DNA from 2 places in the Peribacillus sp. FSL K6-5616 genome. Region 1 is predicted to be linked to the other one. Evidence: a T-box and tRNA genes for the amino acid it is inferred to sense, from the RefSeq annotation. Region 1 holds a T-box; the other holds one or more tRNA genes.
What was found. The T-box of region 1 lies ahead of thrS (threonine--tRNA ligase). A T-box ahead of a tRNA ligase gene usually reads a tRNA of that ligase, here a tRNA-Thr.
Positions count from the first base shown of each region.

Region 1 (5,803 bases):
TGGGGCAAGACGTCTTAAGCGTATCGGATTTTTGTTTAATATGGTCTTCATTGCCGAAGGTTTACTGATTGGGATTGCCATTGCCATCTGTAACTTGATCAATCAGACCGATCTTATACCGGGAGTCATCGCCATTATTGTAGGGATTCATTTTTTACCATTGGCGTCACTTTTCCAAATCAAGGTTTATTATGCAACAGGTGTGCTTCTCTGTTTATTGGCGCTTATTACATGGCTGATAGTGCCAGATACCGTCATGGTTGGGGAGCATCAAATCCTTGCACCGTTATCATTGCTCGGCTTTGGATGCGCGCTAATACTCTGGACCACTGGACTTACGCTATGGCTTGGAATAAAGAATTCAAGCCGAAGGATAACCGATGAAGAATGAATCAATGAAAAAACCCGTCATGGTGAACGGGTTTTTTTCATTTAATTTTTCATCCAGGTCAAGAGCCTGACAATTTGAAATGGTTCATTCCAAACGAGAATGAAACTAAAAAGAAAGAATGCAGCCACAGCCAAAAATTTCGACATTCCTCTTTCATTTTTATACATGGCCCCTAAGCTGCATAACAAACCAATTAGCAACGCACCGAATCCTGAAATCATAAGCAGCTCGGACGCTTTTGAAAAAGCTAGGGAACAGGAAAATGATAGGATACCAATCACTGCAAATACGATTGACCAATTGCTTAAACGTTTCATAGAGACTCCTTTTTTACTAATTATACCAATTTGGTGTTGGTGATGAAATGAAAAAAATTGAGGTTGTCACTTATGGGAATATATTGTAATATATATAACAATATAAAATTTTAGAAGCATTGATAAGGACATGAATCATTTTTACGGTCTGCAGAGAGGGAAGGGCAGCTGCGAACTTCCTGGCTTAGGAAACTGATTTACCGCCTTTGAGCCATATCGGTGAACAAGAGTAACTGATATCGTCTAAGCTGCGTTACAGCTCCAGAGCCATGAGTGTTTTTTGCTTATGGGAAATTGGGTGGAATCACGGGTAAACGCACTCGTCCCTTACATAGGGATGGGTGCGTTTTTTATTATTATAATTATTGCCATGATAAGGACATGAATCATTTTTACGGTCTGCAGAGAGGGAAGGGTAGCTGCGAACTTCCTGGCTTAGGAAACTGATTTACCGCCTTTGAGCTATATCGGTGAACAAAAGTAACCGATATCGTCTAAGCTGCGTTACAAGCACCAGAGCCATGAGTGCTTTTTGCTTATGGGAAATTGGGTGGAACCACGGGTAAACGCACTCGTCCCTTGCATAGGGATGTGTGCGTTTTTTTCTATATAAAAATATGGCGATGATAAGGACATGAATCATTTTTACGGTCTGCAGAGAGGGAGGCAGCTGCGAACTTCCTGGCTTAGGAAACTGATTTACCGCCTTTGAGCTATATCGGTGAACAAAAAGTAACTGATATCGTCTAAGCTGCGTTACAAGCTCCAGAGCCATGAGTGTTTTTTGCTTATGGGAAATTGGGTGGAACCACGGGTAAACGCACTCGTCCCTTGCATAGGGATGTGTGCGTTTTTTTATTATTAAAAAGGGGTGTTTATGTGATGGGTGAAAAAATGATTAAAGTACAATTCCCGGATGGGCAGCAAAAGGAGTATCCGCAAGGGATCACAGTGGAAAGTGTGGCAAGCTCAATCAGCTCAAGTTTAAGGAAAAAGGCAGTAGTTGGAAAACTGGATAAGCAACTGGTTGATCTAAGTCACAAGCTTAATAAGGATGGCGAACTGTCGATCTTGACTCTCGATTCGGATGAAGGATTACAAGTATTACGGCATACAGTGGCGCATGTTTTGGCACAGGCTGTAAAAAGATTATACAAAAATGTGGAATTAGGGATGGGACCAGTCGTGGAAGACGGTTTTTACTATGACTTTAAGTTAGACCATCCTTTGAGCTCAGAAGATCTGCAAGCCATTGAAAAAGAGATGGAACATATCATAAGTGAAAATCTGGAGATTAAAAGGATCGAAGTGTCATATGAAGAAGCTGTGAAGTTATTCGAGGGCAGAGGGGAGTCATTCAAGTTGGATATAGCCAAGAACATCCCCAATGGTGAAAAATTAACGCTCTATCAACAGGGGGAATTCATCGATCTTTGCAGAGGGCCGCACCTTCCATCCACATCATTTGTAAAATCATTCAGATTGACTCGTGTATCTGGTGCCTATTGGCGGGGAGACAATCAAAATGAAGTTCTCCAAAGGGTGTATGGCGTGGCTTTTCGAAAGAACAAGGATTTACAGGATCATTTTAAATTCCTGGAAGAAGCGGCCAAACGCGATCACCGTAAATTAGGGAAGCAGTTGGAGTTATTCATGTTTTCGGAGGAAGCCCCTGGAATGCCATTTTATTTACCGAAAGGACAAATCGTTAGAAATGAATTGGAGAATTTCTCGCGGGAGATTCAGACTGAAGCTGATTACGACGAAGTTCGGACTCCTTTCATGATGAACCAGCGGTTATGGGAACAATCGGGCCACTGGGATCATTATCACGAGAATATGTACTTCACTGAGGTGGATCAAACAAAATTCGCGATGAAGCCAATGAACTGTCCGGGTCATATGCTTATATTCAAAAACAGTCTTTATTCTTACAGGGATTTACCCATCCGGATGGCCGAATTCGGTCAAGTCCACCGGCATGAATATAGCGGTGCATTGAACGGGATGCTGCGTGTCCGTACATTTTGTCAGGATGATGCCCACATCTATGTACGGCAGGATCAAATCGAAAGTGAAATTAAACAAGTGTTTCATCTGATCGATAAGGTGTATCGCACTTTTGGATTCGAGTATTCCGTGGAGCTCTCGACTCGTCCGGAGGATTCAATGGGCGATGAATCCCTTTGGGAAGCTTCTGAAACAGCCCTGAAAAATGTTCTGGAAAGCATCGGGATACAATATCAAGTAAATGAAGGGGACGGGGCATTTTATGGACCGAAAATTGATTTTCATATTAAAGATGCATTAAAACGAAGCCACCAATGTGCAACAATCCAACTTGATTTTCAAATGCCCGACAAATTTGATCTGACTTACATCGATGAAAATAATGAAAAAGTCCGTCCGGTCGTCATTCATCGTGCCATCTTTGGATCGATCGATCGATTTTTTGGAATCCTCATAGAACATTTTGGCGGTGCTTTCCCAGTATGGCTCGCCCCGGTGCAAGTACAGATCATCCCTGTCTCACAAGTTCATCTGGATTATTGTTTACAGGTTCAAAAAGCACTGAAGAATCAAGGCATAAGAGTGAAAATCGATGATCGGAATGAAAAGCTGGGGTATAAAGTCAGGGAAGCACAGATGGGGAAAATCCCATATATGCTGGTCCTCGGAGATAAAGAAGAAAAAGAAAATGAAGTAAATGTCCGGAAATACGGGGAACAAGAAGTTGAAAATGTCGCGATAGAAACATTCATCAAGAAAATGGTCCAGCAAATAAAAGAACGCAGCATCTAACAAGAAAGCAGCTTAAATTGGAACTCACTAGTAAAAGGCCGGAATTCACGAGTAAAAGCGAGAAAATCACGAGTAAAGAGCAATTCACGAGTAAAAGCGAGAAAATCACGAGTAAAAGGCCGGAATTCACGAGTAAAAGCGAGAAATTCACGAGTAAAAGCGAGAAACTCACGAGTAAAAGGCCGGAACTCACGAGTAAAAGCGAGAAACTCACGAGTAAAAGCCTGAAACTCACGAGTAAATGGAATAAAAAAATGACAGCCGAATAAATCGGCTGTTTCTTTTTATCTACAAATCCATACCCAGCCAACACCCGGAATGAACTGCTGAAAACAGTTACCCCCCGGGCCGCCTTGTCCACCGCCTTGACCGCACCCTGTCCGCTGCCATCGGCAGGGCAGGTTAATCCTAGGTATTGTAATCCAACTATATCTGTATGATGTACCTCATTTGGTATGCCATCTTCGAGTATCTGTACCATTCCAGTTAGTATTATTTATCCCCATTAAAATAAAGGTGTGCTGGGTGTTACCCCAAAAACCTCTGAAGCAATGACCTTGCCGGCCTGCGTTTAAATGGCTCTAAATAGTGGCTACTGGAACCAGTGTTTGTACTGGCAGCCTGTCATCATAATAAGGCAAATTAGCAAAAGAATTATCGTAATAATATGGAGCAGTATAATATGGAACTTTATAAGGGTAATAGCCGTAATTATACATTCAAGAAATCCTCCCTTTGTGTTTACCCTTACAGGCTATGAACAATGAGGGTTAAGTGTCCGACATGGACAAAGAAGGATAATAAAATAGGCGACTTATTTTATATGAAAATTTATTCAAATTCACGAGTTAATGCTCGACTTCTTATGTAAATAAAACCTTGGCTGCCTGGATGGCAAAGTATAGGCCGATCCCTATAAGGGATATCCCCGAAATGATCGAGATGCCCATTAGAATGGGTTTGGATAAAAAGCGTCTGAAGGTGCTGGCGATGATGGCCATTATGAAATCCCAGGTTAAGAGGCCGATAAGGATTCCTGAGCTGTACAAAAGTAAATCATCCATATCATATTTGGAAGCGGAGTTTGCGAGAATGGATCCGTAAATCCCCAGCCAAAACAATATGGATAAGGGATTCGAAAGGGACATGATGAATCCTGTCAGGAATGAAGAAAAAAGGGAATCTTTCGCTTTTCGTGCATTCACTTCAATCTTGCCTGCACTTAGCAGACTTTCGATTCCGGTATAGGTCAGGACGAAAAATCCAAAAAGCCATAAAAATGTCTTCATGAAGGAGTTGTCCAAAAAGTGGACGACACCGAAAAAGACGAGGGCTATAAAAACAAAATCCGCTAAAATGGCACCCCAGCCAAATACCCAGGCATGCCAAAAACCCTTCTTGATTCCTTTGTCCAATTGAGCAGCGTTTATGGGACCGATAGGAGCCGCCAGTGATAAACCTAATAATACAAAGCTGAAAAAAACACCCAATTCATCACCTCATCGTTTATACATCTTCGCTTATTTGAATGTATTCAAACATTTGGACTTGTACCACCTTTTTAGTCCTATTTTTTAAGTTTAGTCCGCCTTGTCTGACCTGGTATTTTTGTAACAACACAGAAAACTCCTTCATAATGTAATTTAGTCAAATGGAAAACGCCTATTTTAGTGCATGCGCTATTCAAAGCGGAATTGGAGGAGAATTATGCCTGAATTATCAATGCCGAATAAATATAAAACAATTCTTGATATCATGCATACTGATATTGCAATAAATGAAATGAAGGATCATTTTGAAGAAGGACTTTCAAATGCGTTAAACCTTATTAAAGTATCAGCCCCTTTCGTTTTACATGAAGGTAATGGTATCAATGACAATTTAAATGGTGTGGAGCGGATTCTTACCTTTGATGCTCTGGATATTAAGAATAAACATATAGAAGTGGTTCAATCTTTGGCAAAGTGGAAAAGAATCACTCTTTCAAGGTATGGTTTGGCTTGTGATGAAGGCATTTACACAAATATGAATGCAATAAGACGTGATGAAAAACTGGATAATTTACACTCGTTATTTGTGGATCAATGGGACTGGGAGAAAGTCATAACGAAAGAACAACGTAACGTGGATACATTAATATCCGAAGTGAAAAAAATATATAGTGCCATTAAATCGACCGAACGTTATATGTTTGAATTCCATCATCTGCTTACGCCTGTGTTACCTGAGGACATTCACTTCATTACGACCCAGGAGTTGGAGGATTTATACCCGGATCTTACTCCGAAGGAAA
Region 1 covers NZ_JBBOYT010000001.1:3,783,974-3,789,776, reverse strand. The annotation lists gene MHB45_RS18230 (DUF7010 family protein) at 1-391, shown strand, start outside; gene MHB45_RS18225 (hypothetical protein) at 433-708, opposite strand; T-box leader at 819-1,039, shown strand; T-box leader at 1,070-1,291, shown strand; T-box leader at 1,323-1,543, shown strand; gene thrS (threonine--tRNA ligase) at 1,603-3,510, shown strand; gene MHB45_RS18215 (hypothetical protein) at 3,470-3,991, opposite strand; gene MHB45_RS18210 (LysE family transporter) at 4,374-5,000, opposite strand; gene asnA (aspartate--ammonia ligase) at 5,233-5,803, shown strand, end outside.

Region 2 (5,803 bases), 670 kb from region 1:
TTCTCTTATCTATGGCTTGTTGGACTCGTTCTTACCGGAAGCGTTACGGCTTGGATTCTCCTTGCCTTCCTTAGCATACCGAAGGCCATGGCCGCAATAAAAGGCTTCGTGGGTAAAACACAGCCGATCACGATGGTGCCGGCAATGAAAGCCACTGCCCAAACGAACACCTTCTTTGGCTTACTCATGGCCATTGGATTATTCATCAGCTATCTTATATAATCTCCGGGGACTGAGCCCATCCGCTCAGTCCTTTTTTCTATCTTCCGTTCCATATTGTTTTCCTATACTCCGATTCGGGTAATAGATAATACAACCACCTTACCAATATAAAAAGAGATTTGGACTTTAGAAGGAGTGAATTGGATATGGCAACGAAACAACAAACGCAAAAATTCAAAAAAGAACTGCTTCAGGAAAAAAATGAGCTATGTAATAGAATTCAAAATGATGAACAATCCGTTCTGGATAAAAGCCAGACGGAATCCGTAGGTGAATTATCATCCTATGATAATCATCCTGCAGACCTAGGGACCGAATTATTCGAGATGGAACGGAATCAAGCACTCGATGAGCATGCACAATCCGAAATCGAGAAAATAGATGAAGCTTTGAAAGCCATGGAAGAAGGGGCGTATGGCCATTGTAAAACCTGCAATAAGGAAATCCCCATCGAGAGGCTTGAAGCGATCCCAAGCACCCTCTACTGTGTCGAGCATGCCCCAGAACGAACGCTTTCACAAGACAGGCCAGTGGAAGAGGATATACTGATTCCATCCAAGGGTGATCATTTTGAAAATCGTCATGGAGTCGAAATGGCGGCTAAAGAAGATAGCTTTGGTGAAGTGGCCAAATTCGGTACATCAGAAACGCCATCTGATTATACCGGGGATCATGACAATTACAATGATCTTTATAAAAACGAGGATGAAACGGATGGATTTCCTGAAGACTATGAAGGATATGCCGCAAATGATATCGAAGGAAAAACGAGAGTGGATATACCGAACAAAAAGCAAAAGGAATATGAAGATACCTTGAAAGAAGAAAATATAGAATCCCAACTTGGAGACATTCCCTATAAACAAAAAGATGGTTATATCAAGGAAAACAAATGAAAAAAAGAAGCATACATGAATGTATGCTTCCCTTTTTGTTATGACCCGTACGGGATTCGAACCCGTGTTACCGCCGTGAAAGGGCGGTGTCTTAACCGCTTGACCAACGGGCCAACTGGCGGAGAAGGAGGGATTTGAACCCTCGCGCCGCTCGCGCGACCTACACCCTTAGCAGGGGCGCCTCTTCAGCCTCTTGAGTACTTCCCCATGGCTCCGCAGGTAGGACTCGAACCTACGACCGTTCGGTTAACAGCCGAATGCTCTACCACTGAGCTACTGCGGAACAATATGAATATGGTGGGCCTAAATGGACTCGAACCATCGACCTCACGCTTATCAGGCGTGCGCTCTAACCAGCTGAGCTATAGGCCCATATTTGGAGCGGGTGAAGGGAATCGAACCCTCATCATCAGCTTGGAAGGCTGAGGTTTTACCACTAAACTACACCCGCGAAATGGGGCGACTGATGGGAATCGAACCCACGAATGCCTGAACCACAATCAGGTGCGTTAACCACTTCGCCACAATCGCCGTAATTTTGTAAGATATGGTGGCTCAGGACGGAATCGAACCGCCGACACAAGGATTTTCAGTCCTTTGCTCTACCGACTGAGCTACTGAGCCACATATGTATTCAATTTAAATAATGGCGGTCCCGACGGGAATCGAACCCGCGATCTCCTGCGTGACAGGCAGGCATGTTAACCGCTACACCACGGGACCTAATAATTGCGGGGACAGGATTTGAACCTGCGACCTTCGGGTTATGAGCCCGACGAGCTACCGGACTGCTCCACCCCGCGACGGTAATAATGAAACGATTAGCATCAAGCTTTCGTGAATATTGTTTCGTCCGCATCCTTTATGTAAGGTTGTTTTAAAACAACTTGCTGCTTTTAGAAAAAATGGAGGAGGTAGAGGGATTCGAACCCCCGCGGGATTTGACTCCCCTGTCGGTTTTCAAGACCGATCCCTTCAGCCGAACTTGGGTATACCTCCACGGCTTAAAAAAATGAATATGGTGGACCTTGTAGGACTCGAACCTACGACCGGACGGTTATGAGCCGTCTGCTCTAACCAGCTGAGCTAAAGGTCCTTATATTTATTGGTAGCGGCGGAGGGGATCGAACCCCCGACCTCACGGGTATGAACCGTACGCTCTAGCCAGCTGAGCTACACCGCCAATATAATATAAGTTTCTGATTGAAAAATGGTGGAGCCTAGCGGGATCGAACCGCTGACCTCCTGCGTGCAAGGCAGGCGCTCTCCCAGCTGAGCTAAGGCCCCATTCATTAAAAATCACGTGGTCGGGAAGACAGGATTCGAACCTGCGACCCCTTGGTCCCAAACCAAGTGCTCTACCAAGCTGAGCTACTTCCCGCAATAAAAACATGGTGCGCCCGGCGGGAGTCGAACCTACAACCTTCTGATTCGTAGTCAGATGCTCTATCCAATTGAGCTACGGGCGCATATTTATGATGGTGCCGAGGACCGGAATCGAACCGGTACGGTAGTCACCTACCGCAGGATTTTAAGTCCTGTGCGTCTGCCAGTTCCGCCACCCCGGCACATACGAAAAGTGGAGCGGAAGACGGGATTCGAACCCGCGACCCCAACCTTGGCAAGGTTGTATTCTACCACTGAACTACTTCCGCATGAAAGATGCGGGTGAAGGGACTTGAACCCCCACGCCTTGCGGCGCCAGATCCTAAGTCTGGTGCGTCTGCCAATTCCGCCACACCCGCATATAAATGGTGAGCCATGAAGGATTCGAACCTTCGACCCTCTGATTAAAAGTCAGATGCTCTACCAACTGAGCTAATGGCTCGTGCTTGTACTATCTTAAAAAATGGTGCCGGCAAGAGGACTTGAACCCCCAACCTACTGATTACAAGTCAGTTGCTCTACCAGTTGAGCTACACCGGCAGGTGTAAAATGGTGGAGGATGACGGGATCGAACCGCCGACCCTCTGCTTGTAAGGCAGATGCTCTCCCAGCTGAGCTAATCCTCCATATGAAACCTGCTTGGCGACGTCCTACTCTCACAGGGGGAAACCCCCAACTACCATCGGCGCTGAAGAGCTTAACTGCCGTGTTCGGAATGGGAACGGGTGTGACCTCTTCGCTATCGTCACCAAACAATGTTAACATTTTTTCAAGACATATATTATTATAACGTCTTTTTGAGAAAATGCAAGAAGAAATTTTCATTCCTTCAAAACTAGATAATAAGAAGGTATTTCATTTTTTAAAAAGCGTTGGTTAAGTCCTCGATCTATTAGTATCAGTCAGCTCCACATGTCACCATGCTTCCACCTCTGACCTATCAACCTGATCATCTTTCAGGGATCTTACTAGCTTGCGCCATGGGAAATCTCATCTTGAGGGGGGCTTCATGCTTAGATGCTTTCAGCACTTATCCCGTCCGCACGTAGCTACCCAGCTATGCCTTTGGCAAGACAACTGGTACACCAGCGGTGCGTCCATCCCGGTCCTCTCGTACTAAGGACAGCTCCTCTCAAATTTCCTGCGCCCGCGACGGATAGGGACCGAACTGTCTCACGACGTTCTGAACCCAGCTCGCGTACCGCTTTAATGGGCGAACAGCCCAACCCTTGGGACCGACTACAGCCCCAGGATGCGATGAGCCGACATCGAGGTGCCAAACCTCCCCGTCGATGTGGACTCTTGGGGGAGATAAGCCTGTTATCCCCGGGGTAGCTTTTATCCGTTGAGCGATGGCCCTTCCATGCGGAACCACCGGATCACTAAGCCCGACTTTCGTCCCTGCTCGACTTGTAGGTCTCGCAGTCAAGCTCCCTTGTGCCTTTACACTCTACGAATGATTTCCAACCATTCTGAGGGAACCTTTGGGCGCCTCCGTTACTCTTTAGGAGGCGACCGCCCCAGTCAAACTGCCCACCTGACACTGTCTCCCACCCCGATAAGGGGCGCGGGTTAGAATTTCAATACAGCCAGGGTAGTATCCCACCAACGCCTCCACCGAAGCTGGCGCTCCGGCTTCTCAGGCTCCTACCTATCCTGTACAAGCTGTACCAAAATTCAATATCAGGCTGCAGTAAAGCTCCACGGGGTCTTTCCGTCCTGTCGCGGGTAACCTGCATCTTCACAGGTACTATAATTTCACCGAGTCTCTCGTTGAGACAGTGCCCAGATCGTTACACCTTTCGTGCGGGTCGGAACTTACCCGACAAGGAATTTCGCTACCTTAGGACCGTTATAGTTACGGCCGCCGTTTACTGGGGCTTCGGTTCAAAGCTTCGCTTGCGCTAACCTCTCCCCTTAACCTTCCAGCACCGGGCAGGTGTCAGCCCCTATACTTCGCCTTGCGGCTTCGCAGAGACCTGTGTTTTTGCTAAACAGTCGCCTGGGCCTATTCACTGCGGCTTTTCTGGGCTATTCACCCTAAAAAGCACCCCTTCTCCCGAAGTTACGGGGTCATTTTGCCGAGTTCCTTAACGAGAGTTCTCTCGCACACCTTAGGATTCTCTCCTCGCCTACCTGTGTCGGTTTGCGGTACGGGCACCTTACATCTCACTAGAGGCTTTTCTTGGCAGCGTGGAATCAGGAACTTCGGTACTATATTTCCCTCGCCATCACAGCTCCGCCTTAATGGAAACGGGATTTGCCTCGTTTCCGGCCTAACTGCTTGGACGCGCATATCCAACAGCGCGCTTACCCTATCCTTCTGCGTCCCCCCATCGTTCAAACGATGTATAGGTGGTACAGGAATATCAACCTGTTGTCCATCGCCTACGCCTTTCGGCCTCGGCTTAGGTCCCGACTAACCCTGAGCGGACGAGCCTTCCTCAGGAAACCTTAGGCATTCGGTGGAAGGGATTCTCACCCTTCTTTCGCTACTCATACCGGCATTCTCACTTCTAAGCGCTCCACCAGTCCTTCCGGTCTGACTTCAACGCCCTTAGAACGCTCTCCTACCATCGACACCATACGGTGTCAATCCACAGCTTCGGTGATACGTTTAGCCCCGGTACATTTTCGGCGCGGAGTCACTCGACCAGTGAGCTATTACGCACTCTTTAAATGGTGGCTGCTTCTAAGCCAACATCCTGGTTGTCTAAGCAACTCCACATCCTTTTCCACTTAACGTATACTTTGGGACCTTAGCTGGTGGTCTGGGCTGTTTCCCTTTCGACTACGGATCTTATCACTCGCAGTCTGACTCCCAAGAATAAGTATTTGGCATTCGGAGTTTGACTGAATTCGGTAACCCGTTGGGGGCCCCTAGTCCAATCAGTGCTCTACCTCCAATACTCTCATCTTGAGGCTAGCCCTAAAGCTATTTCGGAGAGAACCAGCTATCTCCAGGTTCGATTGGAATTTCTCCGCTACCCACACCTCATCCCCGCACTTTTCAACGTGCGTGGGTTCGGGCCTCCATTCAGTGTTACCTGAACTTCACCCTGGACATGGGTAGATCACCTGGTTTCGGGTCTACGACCTCATACTCATTCGCCCTATTCAGACTCGCTTTCGCTGCGGCTCCGTCTCATCAACTTAACCTCGCATGAAATCGTAACTCGCCGGTTCATTCTACAAAAGGCACGCCATTACCCATTAACGGGCTTTGACTACTTGTAGGCACACGGTTTCAGGATCTATTTCACTCCCCTTCCGGGGTGCTTTTCACCTTTCCCTCACGG
Region 2 covers NZ_JBBOYT010000001.1:4,454,541-4,460,343, forward strand. The annotation lists gene MHB45_RS21565 (1,4-dihydroxy-2-naphthoate polyprenyltransferase) at 1-222, shown strand, start outside; gene MHB45_RS21570 (TraR/DksA C4-type zinc finger protein) at 369-1,118, shown strand; tRNA gene MHB45_RS21575 (tRNA-Glu) at 1,160-1,231, opposite strand; tRNA gene MHB45_RS21580 (tRNA-Ser) at 1,235-1,325, opposite strand; tRNA gene MHB45_RS21585 (tRNA-Asn) at 1,327-1,401, opposite strand; tRNA gene MHB45_RS21590 (tRNA-Ile) at 1,414-1,490, opposite strand; tRNA gene MHB45_RS21595 (tRNA-Gly) at 1,496-1,569, opposite strand; tRNA gene MHB45_RS21600 (tRNA-His) at 1,574-1,649, opposite strand; tRNA gene MHB45_RS21605 (tRNA-Phe) at 1,667-1,742, opposite strand; tRNA gene MHB45_RS21610 (tRNA-Asp) at 1,766-1,841, opposite strand; tRNA gene MHB45_RS21615 (tRNA-Met) at 1,848-1,921, opposite strand; tRNA gene MHB45_RS21620 (tRNA-Ser) at 2,025-2,117, opposite strand; tRNA gene MHB45_RS21625 (tRNA-Ile) at 2,138-2,214, opposite strand; tRNA gene MHB45_RS21630 (tRNA-Met) at 2,225-2,301, opposite strand; tRNA gene MHB45_RS21635 (tRNA-Ala) at 2,330-2,405, opposite strand; tRNA gene MHB45_RS21640 (tRNA-Pro) at 2,423-2,499, opposite strand; tRNA gene MHB45_RS21645 (tRNA-Arg) at 2,511-2,587, opposite strand; tRNA gene MHB45_RS21650 (tRNA-Leu) at 2,598-2,686, opposite strand; tRNA gene MHB45_RS21655 (tRNA-Gly) at 2,699-2,773, opposite strand; tRNA gene MHB45_RS21660 (tRNA-Leu) at 2,782-2,863, opposite strand; tRNA gene MHB45_RS21665 (tRNA-Lys) at 2,871-2,946, opposite strand; tRNA gene MHB45_RS21670 (tRNA-Thr) at 2,969-3,044, opposite strand; tRNA gene MHB45_RS21675 (tRNA-Val) at 3,055-3,130, opposite strand; rRNA gene rrf (5S ribosomal RNA) at 3,142-3,257, opposite strand; rRNA gene MHB45_RS21685 (23S ribosomal RNA) at 3,377-5,803, opposite strand, start outside.
Region 2: it has a tRNA-Thr gene. The T-box ahead of thrS (threonine--tRNA ligase) is inferred to sense a tRNA for this amino acid. The anticodon was not compared.